One region of the Demetria terragena DSM 11295 genome, then DNA from elsewhere that is predicted to be linked to it. Evidence: riboswitches for the same ligand, from Rfam matches in the RefSeq annotation. Region 1 holds a riboswitch; each other region holds the start of a gene.
What was found. A riboswitch is a leader RNA that binds a small molecule or an ion and turns the genes downstream of it on or off. The one in region 1 is predicted to bind thiamine pyrophosphate.
Positions count from the first base shown of each region.

Region 2: it holds a riboswitch for thiamine pyrophosphate, as region 1 does, so the genes downstream of both, F562_RS0112460 (thiamine ABC transporter substrate-binding protein) here and F562_RS0104000 (hypothetical protein) in region 1, are expected to answer to the same signal.
Region 3: it holds a riboswitch for thiamine pyrophosphate, as region 1 does, so the genes downstream of both, thiM (hydroxyethylthiazole kinase) here and F562_RS0104000 (hypothetical protein) in region 1, are expected to answer to the same signal.

Region 1 covers NZ_AQXW01000003.1:440,577-443,848, forward strand. The annotation lists gene F562_RS0103995 (TIGR03936 family radical SAM-associated protein) at 1-558, shown strand, start outside; gene F562_RS0104000 (hypothetical protein) at 993-1,307, opposite strand; TPP riboswitch at 1,330-1,446, opposite strand; gene F562_RS0104005 (Rne/Rng family ribonuclease) at 1,847-3,272, shown strand, end outside.
Region 2 covers NZ_AQXW01000004.1:1,695,567-1,698,838, reverse strand. The annotation lists gene F562_RS0112470 (amidase) at 1-823, opposite strand, end outside; gene F562_RS0112465 (DUF4235 domain-containing protein) at 827-1,129, opposite strand; TPP riboswitch at 1,219-1,322, shown strand; gene F562_RS0112460 (thiamine ABC transporter substrate-binding protein) at 1,377-2,441, shown strand; gene F562_RS0112455 (ABC transporter permease) at 2,528-3,272, shown strand, end outside.
Region 3 covers NZ_AQXW01000003.1:182,372-185,643, reverse strand. The annotation lists gene thiE (thiamine phosphate synthase) at 1-365, opposite strand, end outside; gene thiM (hydroxyethylthiazole kinase) at 362-1,183, opposite strand; TPP riboswitch at 1,171-1,270, opposite strand; gene F562_RS0102750 (LysR family transcriptional regulator) at 1,332-2,246, opposite strand; gene F562_RS0102740 (MFS transporter) at 2,803-3,272, shown strand, end outside.

The sequences.
Region 1 (3,272 bases):
TACTCCGCGGGCTTCCACCCGCACCCCAAAATCTCGTACGCGAACGCCGCCGCCACAGGTACCGCGAGTGAGGCTGAGTATTTCGAGATCCACCTGCGCGAGCAGCGTGAGCCCGCTGAGGTGAAACGACTACTGGACGAGGCACTTCCGCCCGGCCTTGACGTCGTCGCGGTGGTAGAAGCGCAGCCGGGAGCTTTGGCCGATCGGCTAGAGGCATCCCAGTGGTCGCTGCGGTTTGCGCCAGCGGATCAGCCGAAGTTGGGAGCGGCGCTCGCCGCCTTTGTCCAGGAGTCTGAGGTCGAGGTCACCCGCATGATGAAGAAGGGGCCGCGGACCTTTGACGTACGAAGCGCGGTCCTGGATTCCGAGCTCGTTGAGGCCGATGACGGCGCGCCCGAACTCCGCTTGGTGCTGCGCCACACCGTCCCGGCCGTACGCCCCGATGACCTGCTCAGCGGGCTCGCCTTGGTCGACGGTTTCGAGCCGACCCGACCGCCGCTGATCACTCGCCTCGCGCAGGGTCCGCTCGTCGAAGGCAACGTGGCCGACCCTCTCTAACGCCGGTCGAGCGCCCTGACGCCGGTCGAGCGCCCTGACGCCGGTCGAGCGTCCTGACGCCGGTCGAGCGTCCTGACGCCGGTCGAGCGTCCTGACGCCGGTCGAGCTTGTCGAGACCCGCTGACGCCGGTCGGGCTTGTCGAGACCTTCTTGCGCCGGTCGAGCTTGTCGAGACCTTCTTGCGCCGGTCGAGCTTGTCGAGACCCGCTCACGCCGGTCGGGCTTGTCGAGACCCGCTCACGCCGGTCGAGCTTGTCGAGACCTTGTGCTGTTGGGTGGTTTCGACACGGCTCGCGCTGGGGCGCTCGCCGGCTCAACCGGCGTAAGGGGGCTCGCGCTGGGGCGCTCGCCGGCTCAACCGGCGTAGGGGGCTCGCGTTGGGGCGCTCGCCGGCTCAACCGGCGTAGGGGGCTCGCGTTGGGGCGCTCGCCGGCTCAACCGGCGTAGGGGGCCGGCGTTGCCGTTGGGGCGCTCGCCGGCATACCCGTTGCGGCGCCGAAGACCGCCGAGGATGCCAGAAGGGACCCACCGATCAAGGTGCCCAGCAGGATGGCGCCGATCGCGAGAGGCAGCGAACCGGTGGCTGCGGCGATGGCTGCGCCGGTCAGAGGACCAAACAGGCTGATGCCCAGGTTGGCCCACAAGATCACTTGGTCGAAGCCGCCAAGCGGACGCGGTGGGTCCGATGTCAGCGTGAGTGGTGCCTCGGAATTCGTTGCGGTGGCGGACTTTTCGATGACAGCCGACATGACACTTCCTTTCGACGTCACGCAGCGAAGGTGACGCCATCCCTACGCCGGCATTACCCGGTCAGGTTCGGTCGGTCGGCGGACCGTGGTCTCCGCCCTCTCAGCCCGAGACATGCGTCGAGCTCCCGTAAGGACAACCCCGCCGTGGCGAGGACCCCGAAAAGGCTCGGCCAGCCTATCGGCGTGCTGCTGCACGACCCACTCGGTCGGCTGTGCCAGAATGGGTCACGGTCGTGCAGTGCACCACAGCGCCTGCGCGCCCCGACTGAGTCCCGACCGCGGGCCTGACACGACACACCTTTGTGCGATCAGGACACCTGCGCGGGTGGCCGTTCCGCATCATGCGCGAGGCCGCCAACGATGGACCGGCCGGCGCCAGGGATTGTGGCGGTGACGCGCTTAGCGCGAACTGGCCCTGACGTAGCAGCCGACTTCCGCCGGTGCCAGCGCGCACCTGCGGCTTCCCGCACCACGCGGGCGCGATGGCCAACCAGGCCCCGCTGTGGGCGCCCTCGTGTCTGAGTAGAAGGACGGGCCGAATGAGCCTCGACTTTTCCGACCAGAGTGATCCTGCCTCGGCAGGATCAGACAAGAAGACCGCTGAACCTGCCGCAGCGCCTGCCTTTGGGCTGATCTTCCAGGCACCCGACCCGCAAACCCGAGTCCCCGCTCGCGAGCCGGTCCGTGACGAGCCACTTCCTGAGCAAGAGAACCGTTCATCGGGGTCTCCCAAGGAGGACTCGTCCGATGGCCGATCGGCAGGTCGTCAGGAGGCCAAGGACACGAAGGCCGCCAAGGGCAAAAAGGGCGACAAGTCCAAGAGAGCGTCCAAGGCCAAAGACACCGATGGTGGCGGTGACGCCGCACCAGGTGCGCCGTCGGAGTCCTCCGACGAGGACGACCAGAACGCAGAAGGCGGCAACCGTCGGCGCCGGGGCGGCCGCGGCCGTACGCGCAAGGATGCTGATGCTGGGGACCACGAGGCCCAGGACAGCGCCGATGACGGGTCAGGCGACAACGACTCCAGCGAGTCAGCAGATGGGGATAGCGACGGGGAGGGCAATGGCTCGCGTCGGCGTCGTCGGCGCCGTCGCGGTGGTTCAGGCGCAGGCGAGTCTGATGACCCGCCGGGCACCGTGACCAAGGTGCGTGAAGCCCGAAAGCCGCGCGACGAAGTGACCTCGATCAAGGGGTCAACACGCTTGGAGGCCAAGCGTCAACGTCGCCGCGAAGGCCGCGAGGCTGGCCGCCGCCGTACGGTCATCACTGAAGCTGAGTTCCTGGCGCGTCGGGAGAGCGTCGAGCGCACGATGGTGGTGCGCGAGCGCGAGGGCCGCACCCAGATCGGCGTCATGGAAGACGACGTTCTCGTCGAGCACTATGTCTCTCGCGAGAGCCAGCAGGCCTCGATGGCTGGCAACGTCTACCTCGGTCGGGTCCAAAACGTGCTGCCGAGCATGGAAGCCGCCTTCGTCGACATCGGCCGTGGCCGCAACGCGGTGCTCTATGCCGGCGAAGTCAACTGGGACGCCGCGGGCATGGAAAGCAACCAGCCCAAGCGCATCGAGAACGCACTCAAGTCTGGTGAGACGGTCCTGGTGCAGGTCACCAAAGACCCCATCGGTCACAAGGGCGCACGGCTGACCTCGCAGATCTCGCTGCCGGGGCGGTACCTCGTCTATGTGCCGAACAGTTCGATGACCGGCATCTCTCGCAAGTTGCCCGACACCGAGCGCTCCCGGCTGAAAAAGATCCTCAAGGAGGTCGTTCCCGAAGACGGTGGCGTCATCGTCCGTACGGCCGCCGAGGGGGCGAGCGAGGAAGAACTGCGCGCCGACGTCGAGCGGCTGGTGAAGACCTGGGAGCAGATCCAGAAGAAGGCCGGATCCAGCAAGGCGAGCGCGCCGTCCCTCCTGCAGGGTGAGTCCGAAATGACCGTGCGGGTGATCCGCGACGTGTTCAACG
Region 2 (3,272 bases), on a different contig from region 1:
CGCGCACTTCTGCATCAGATTCCGGGCCGCATCCGGCGTCCTGCAGGAGCCCGACCCGCAGGCCGTCGATGCCGTCCCACCCGGGAGCCGAACGCGGCCCACCGGAGGAGGTCCAGTCGCGGGCGTCGTGCTGTCCGATGACCGACAGCAGCAAGGACAGGTCGTCGACCGTGCGAGCCATCGGACCGGCGCACCGACCGGGATAGGGAGTGTCCAGGGCAACGAGCCCGGACGTCGGCTTCAACGTCGGTATGCCAAGCCACGTCCCTGGGAGCCTGATCGAACCACCGATATCGCTGCCCACATGCAGCGGGCCATAACCACCCGCGGTGGCGGCGCCAGCCCCCGAACTCGAACCGCCCGTCGTCCAGGCCGGATTCAGCGGACTGCGCGTGATGCCATGCAGCGAGGAAACTCCGGACGACAGCATTCCCCAGTCGGGCATCACGGTCGAGCCGATGATGATCCCGCCCGCTGCCTCGATGCGTTCCACGATGGGCGCGTTGCGGTCGGGGATTGTCGGTGTGACACCGGCGCAACCAGCAGGCATCGGGATGCCAGCGCGGGCCACATTTTCTTTCACCGTGACGGGTACGCCGTCCAGCGCCCCGCGCGGCGTACCTTGCTCCCACCGCCGTGCGCTTTCCTGCGCGCAGGCCAGAACCCGCTCAGGGGCATCCTGGTGCCACAGTGCGTTGAGCTCAGATTCGCGCTCAGCGATCTGCTCCTGAACCGCCTGATGAGCCTGGACCGGCGTGCTGGTGCCGGAGGAGAACTCGGCGAGCAACTCGGCGGCGGATCGCCAGGCCAGCGAGTCTCGCACGGCCTACTTGACCTTGGCCTCGCCCTTGAGGGAGTCCGCCTGCAGCGCCTTAGGCGGCTTTCCAGCGGACTTGATGTAGAAGTCGGCCGCCTGCTTCTGGGCGATCGTCCGGGCTACCCCGGCGATGGCACCGGAAACAATCGCGAAGCCCACCGCTTCCTTCCATGAGATGTCCGGGTCGGCCGGATTGGTCGGCGGGCCGTTGCCGGTTGCCGCGTTCCAGGTGGAGTCGATGGCCTTCTTGGCGGCCTTCGCTCCGACCAGGCCTGCGGCAATTGCCATGACCTTCCACACTGCGTCGCCCATCGTCCGCCTTTCGTTCGAGGGCCGTGCCTGCGCATCGGCCAGTTCACCAGTTGGGGTCGAGACTTTCACAGTCTGCGGTGTACCGTCGAGGCACACGACAGGGGAGCGCTCCACGCGCTGAGAGTGCGGTCCGCCGCAGACCCTCGAACCTGACCCGGCTAGCACCGGTGGAGGAAGTCGAGCATCTCCTCGTTCGGGTCAGACCACGGCCTGAGCGAGACCCCTCTCACCGAGAGGACGCACGATCATGAGGCAGACGTTCGCGATTGCGGTGACGACCGCGCTCGTCCTGACGGGTTGCTCGGTCAGCGGCAGTGAGTCGGACCCCACGGACGGCCCGGAAACCGCAGGCGGCACCAAGACCGTCACGCTGGTCACCCACAACTCGTTCAGCGTTCCCAAGAAACTGCTGCAGGCATTCGAGAAGAAGTCTGGCTATCGGGTCAAGGTTTCCAAGAGTGGCGATGGCGGTGAAGTCGCCAACAAGTTGGTCCTCACGAAGAAGAAGCCGCTCGGCGATGTGGCCTTCGGCATCGACAACACCTACGCCACCCGGGTCGCTGGCAAGGACGTGCTGACGCCGTACGCCTCGCCCGCCATGGCACCCAGCGCTAAGGAGTTCTTGATCGAGGGCAAGGGGGCCAAGGAACTCACGCCCATCGACCACGCGAGCACCTGCGTCAACATCGACACCACCTGGTTCGCGAAGAAGAACATTGCGCCGCCGAAAACTCTGGGTGACCTGACGAAGGCCAAGTACAAGAACCTCACGGTCGTGCCCGGGGCGCCGACGAGTTCGCCTGGTCTGGCGATGCTGTTGGCCACGGTGGGCGCGTACGGCGAGTCGGGGTGGCAGGGATATTGGAAGAAGTTGGTCGCCAATGGCGTCAAGATCACCAGCGGCTGGGAAGACGCCTACAACGTCGACTTCAGTCAAGGTGACGGGAAGGGCAACCGGCCCATCGTCTGGTCCTACGACACCTCGCCGGCCTTTACCGTCAAGAACGGCAAGACCTCCAGCAGGGCGCTCCTCGACACCTGCTTCCGGCAGGTGGAGTACGCCGGAATCCTCAAGGGGGCACAGAACGTCAAGGGTGCCAAAGCGCTCATCGACTGGATGAGTGGCAAGACCTTCCAAGAGTCGCTGCCGGAGAACATGTACGTCTTCCCGGTCAACGACCAGATCACCTTGCCGAAGGACTGGGCGAACTTCGCGAAACAGTCGAGCAAGCCGATCACCGTGTCCCCGCAGAAGATTGATCAGAACCGGACAGCGTGGCTTCGGTCGTGGCAGGAGATCACCTCCCAGTGACGTGGGCTCGACGGGCGGGGTCTCGACAAGCTCGACAAGCTCGACCGGCGTTGGGGGGTCGACGGGCGTTGGGGGGTCGACCGGCGTTGGGGGGCCGGGTCGCTTTCGCCTTCGCGGCACTGATCCCGCTCGCCTTCCTGGCGGTCTTTTTCGTGCTGCCGGTGACCGGGATGCTCCTCAAAGGCCTGCGACCAGAGGGTGCTTGGGCCGTGGGCGAGGCGCTTGAGGTGTTCACCCGTCCCCGCGTGCATCGCGTGCTGTGGTTCACGGTGTGGATGGCGGCCCTGGCCACGGTGGTCACCGTGCTGATCGGGCTGCCGATGGCCTACGTCTTGCACCGGCTAGCCGTTCCGGGGCGGCGGCTGTTGCGTGCGGTCGTCGTGATGCCGTTCGTGTTGCCCACCGTGGTGGTCGGAGTGGCCTTTCGCACCCTGTTGAGCCCGTCAGGGCCGTTGGGTTTCCTAGGAATCGACGGGTCGTGGATCGCCATTCTGCTCGCGATGATCTTCTTCAACCTCGCGGTCGTGGTGCGCACCGTCGGCGGGATGTGGGAGAGCCTGGATCCGCGGGTCGAGGATGCTGCGGCGTCCCTGGGCGCCGGACCCTGGCAGGTCTTTCGGACGGTCACGCTTCCCTCGCTCGCTCCCGCCGTTCTGAGCGCGGCGAGTGTTGTATTCCTCTTCTGCTCAACCGCATTCGGCATCGTCCTGACGCTCGGTGGGCTGCGCTACAGCACGATTGAGACCGAGATTTATCTGCTCACGGCCAACTTCCTTGACCTGCAGGCCGCCGCCATGCTCAGCCTGCTTCAACTGGTTGCTGTCCTGGCGC
Region 3 (3,272 bases), 260 kb from region 1:
GCGATTCGAGCTTGCTCAGTGGTGTGAGCGGACAGACCAAGCCAACGGTCCGGCCCGATGAGGTCGCGTGCCTGCGCCGCAGGCATATCGGTCTGCCCCACGTGGACGCCCGCTGCGCCAGAGGGTTCAACCAGGTGGACTCGGTCATCGATCAGCAGCGGAACATCTGACCCAGCAAGGGCATCCACGAGCTGGATCGCGAGGTCGAGCACGACCTCATCAGTTGCCGTGGGCTCGCGCAGCTGGACGATGCTGACGCCTCCCTCGACCGCAGCCACAACGGTCGACACCAGGCGATCACGCCCGGTGTGGGCGCTGCTCGTGACGAGGTAGATCGACAGGTCCAATGGAGGACGGCCGCTCATGCCAACCTCACGCGTTCGGCGAGGGTGTCGGGTTCGAGAAGCGAAAGTTCATCGAGCAGATTCATCGCGAATGAGCCTGGGCCGCGGGCGTTTTCGGCGGCGAGGTCGGCCGCGACAGTCAAGGTCGCTGTCGCCGCCACGGCAGCCAGCAGGTAGTCATCTTCGACTCCCGCGAAGGCCGCCATCAGGGCTCCCAAGGCGCACCCGACGCCGGTCACCTTGGTCATCCACGGGTGACCATTGCGGACGCGTACAAGCCGGTCGTGATGAACCAGGTGGTCAACCTCCCCCGACACGGCAACCACCGGCCCGCCAAGCGAAAGCTGCCGCGCTGGCAGCGCTGCTTGCTCTGGGGAGTCGATGGCGTCGACCCCACGTCCGCCGCTCCCACCCGCGACGGCCATGATCTCGCTGGCGTTACCCCTGATGACCGCAGGCGGCTCGAGTTGGATGAGTTCCGGTACTAGGCCGGTGCGCCAGGACAGACCACCGACTGCAACCGGGTCCAGGACCCAGGGCGTACCCGCATCGGCAGCCGTGGTGACTGCCACCTTCATGGCCGCAATGGTGCTGTCCTGTGGGGTGCCCAGATTGATGAGTACGCCATCGGCTACCGCTGCAAATTCGCCAGCCTCGCGGGGATTGTCCACCATCGCTGGCGCCGCGCCCGCCGCGAGCAAGACGTTGGCGGTCCACCCCATCACGACATTGTTGGTGAGGCACTGCACTAACGGGGAGCGCTCACGCAACCGGTGCAGCGTGTTCCCGACCGCGGCCGCATCGATCGCGGCATGGGTGGGTGAACTGATGTCAGACATGACGTCCCTATCGCTAGAACAACCTAGATCAGGTGCAACGGGTGTCATCTCAGCCACCTCCTGTCGGTGGCACCCCGCGTCGACATCCACCATAACGCCCGAGCACTGTCACACGACAGCGGAGTTCATGAGCCAGTGCCGACCGGAGTTAGCCGGGCTTGGCGTCTCCAGCGCTTGGAAAGTAAAGCGACTCGCTCGTGGAAACTCTCTCGACGATGGCGAGGAACGCCAGCGATGCAGGAGACTGCATCTGATCACGCTTGATGAGGTTGATTGGGCGCTTGTACGCAGGCTGGATCGGGCGCACAACAAGAGCGGATTCGTCGCACACCGGGCTCCACCACAGCGCGTAGCCGATCCCTGCAGCAACCATGGGAATGAGGTCAAATGGCGTCCCCAGGACCACGCCGATCTGGGGTTCGATGCCTCTCTGCCCGAGTTCCGTCTCCAGCCACCGACGAGACGAGGAAAGGTCGCGGTGCAGTGTCACGAGGTCCTTGTGGGCAAGCTCGCCGATGTCGATGGGCTCATCCCCGCCCGCCGAACCAGGCGGGAGGAGTGCCACAAGATGTTGCGATCCCACGTAGCGAGCAGACAGTCCAACGATGCTAGGAGCCGTGACTGTGAGCCCGAGGTCGTAGTGTCCGTTGCGGACCCGATCGCTGATCAGCCGATCATCGTTCTCCAAGTGGACGCGCACCGCCACTGAGGGGTATTCCATTCGGAAGTTGACGATGTGCTCGTTGAGCCAGCTCATCGCCAGGGCCGGGACTGTGCCGATGTCAATCTCGCCACCGCGCAACCCCAACGTGTCCCGGACACTCTCGCGGGCAACATCGAAATCTCCCATGACCTGCCGGGCTGGCCCGATCAAGGAACGACCGGCGGCCGTCGGGGTCAGGCCGGTCGGCGTTCGCACGAACAGAGCGCCGCCCAGTTCCTTCTCCAGACCCTTCACCGCCACAGAAATCGTCGGTTGAGAGACATGGACCGCGTCGGCAGCAGCCGAGGACGATCCAGTGTCGACGACGGCGAGAAAATACTCGAGACTGCGCCTATCCAAAGGAACCCCTATAACTATTTATAATCGATACTATTAAAAGATATCACTCGATTCTATAACAGAACTCCTGTACCGTCAACAAGATCCAAGTCGAAGGCGATTCATGTCCCGCAACTCTCTGCTAGCAATGTCTGATCAGCCTGCCCCCCTCGCCGGCGATTCCTATGGCGGTAATGCTGCACGGACTCCGAACATCGATGAACCATTCGTCGACATGGGAGCCGACCCATATCAGAACACGAGCCGTGCTGCAGACCCGAACCACGCATCTGTGCTGGAAAGGATGCGTAGCGAGTTGCGCACCACCTGTGGTCCAGTAAAGGTTGACTCCCGAATCCGCTCCGAACAGCGCCTCCGCGTAGCCGACTTCGGAGATGTCGAGGCTGTACTGAAACGTCCCCTGATGGCGCACTCACCCATATCTGAGTCGTAAACGCATCAAGGCAGCAAGGATATTGAACCCGTCCACCAAAGAAGATCTCACCTCACAAAGGCGTGAAACGCTATGGCTACAGCTCAAACCAGCCCACCGGAGACAGACTCGGGTCAATCGAAAATGGTCCGCAAGGCGGCGATCGGCTCCGCAGTCGGAACCACTATCGAAGCGTATGACTTCCAAATCTATGGAGTCGCCTCGGCGCTGGTCTTCAGCAGTGTGTTTTTCTCCGATGTTTCCAGCAGTTTAGGCGTGGTCTTCTCTTTTGCCACGTTGAGTGTCGGATTCCTCGCCAGACCTTTCGGCGCGATCATCTTCGGACATTTCGGTGACCGCGTCGGCCGAAAAGCACTCCTTGTCACCGCGCTTATGGGAGCGGGAGGATGCACCACCGCCATGGGCTTCCTTCCGACAACTGCTTCAGTGGGAGTTTGGGCGCCTATACTGCTCGTCTTTCTCAGACTGCTCCAGGGAATCTTCCACGGCGGCGAACAGGGCGGCGCAGTGCTCATGGCAGTTGAGCATGCCCCACCCGACAAGCGTGGCTGGTATGGCAGCTGGACTTTTATCGGAAGTCCCGGCGGCACGAT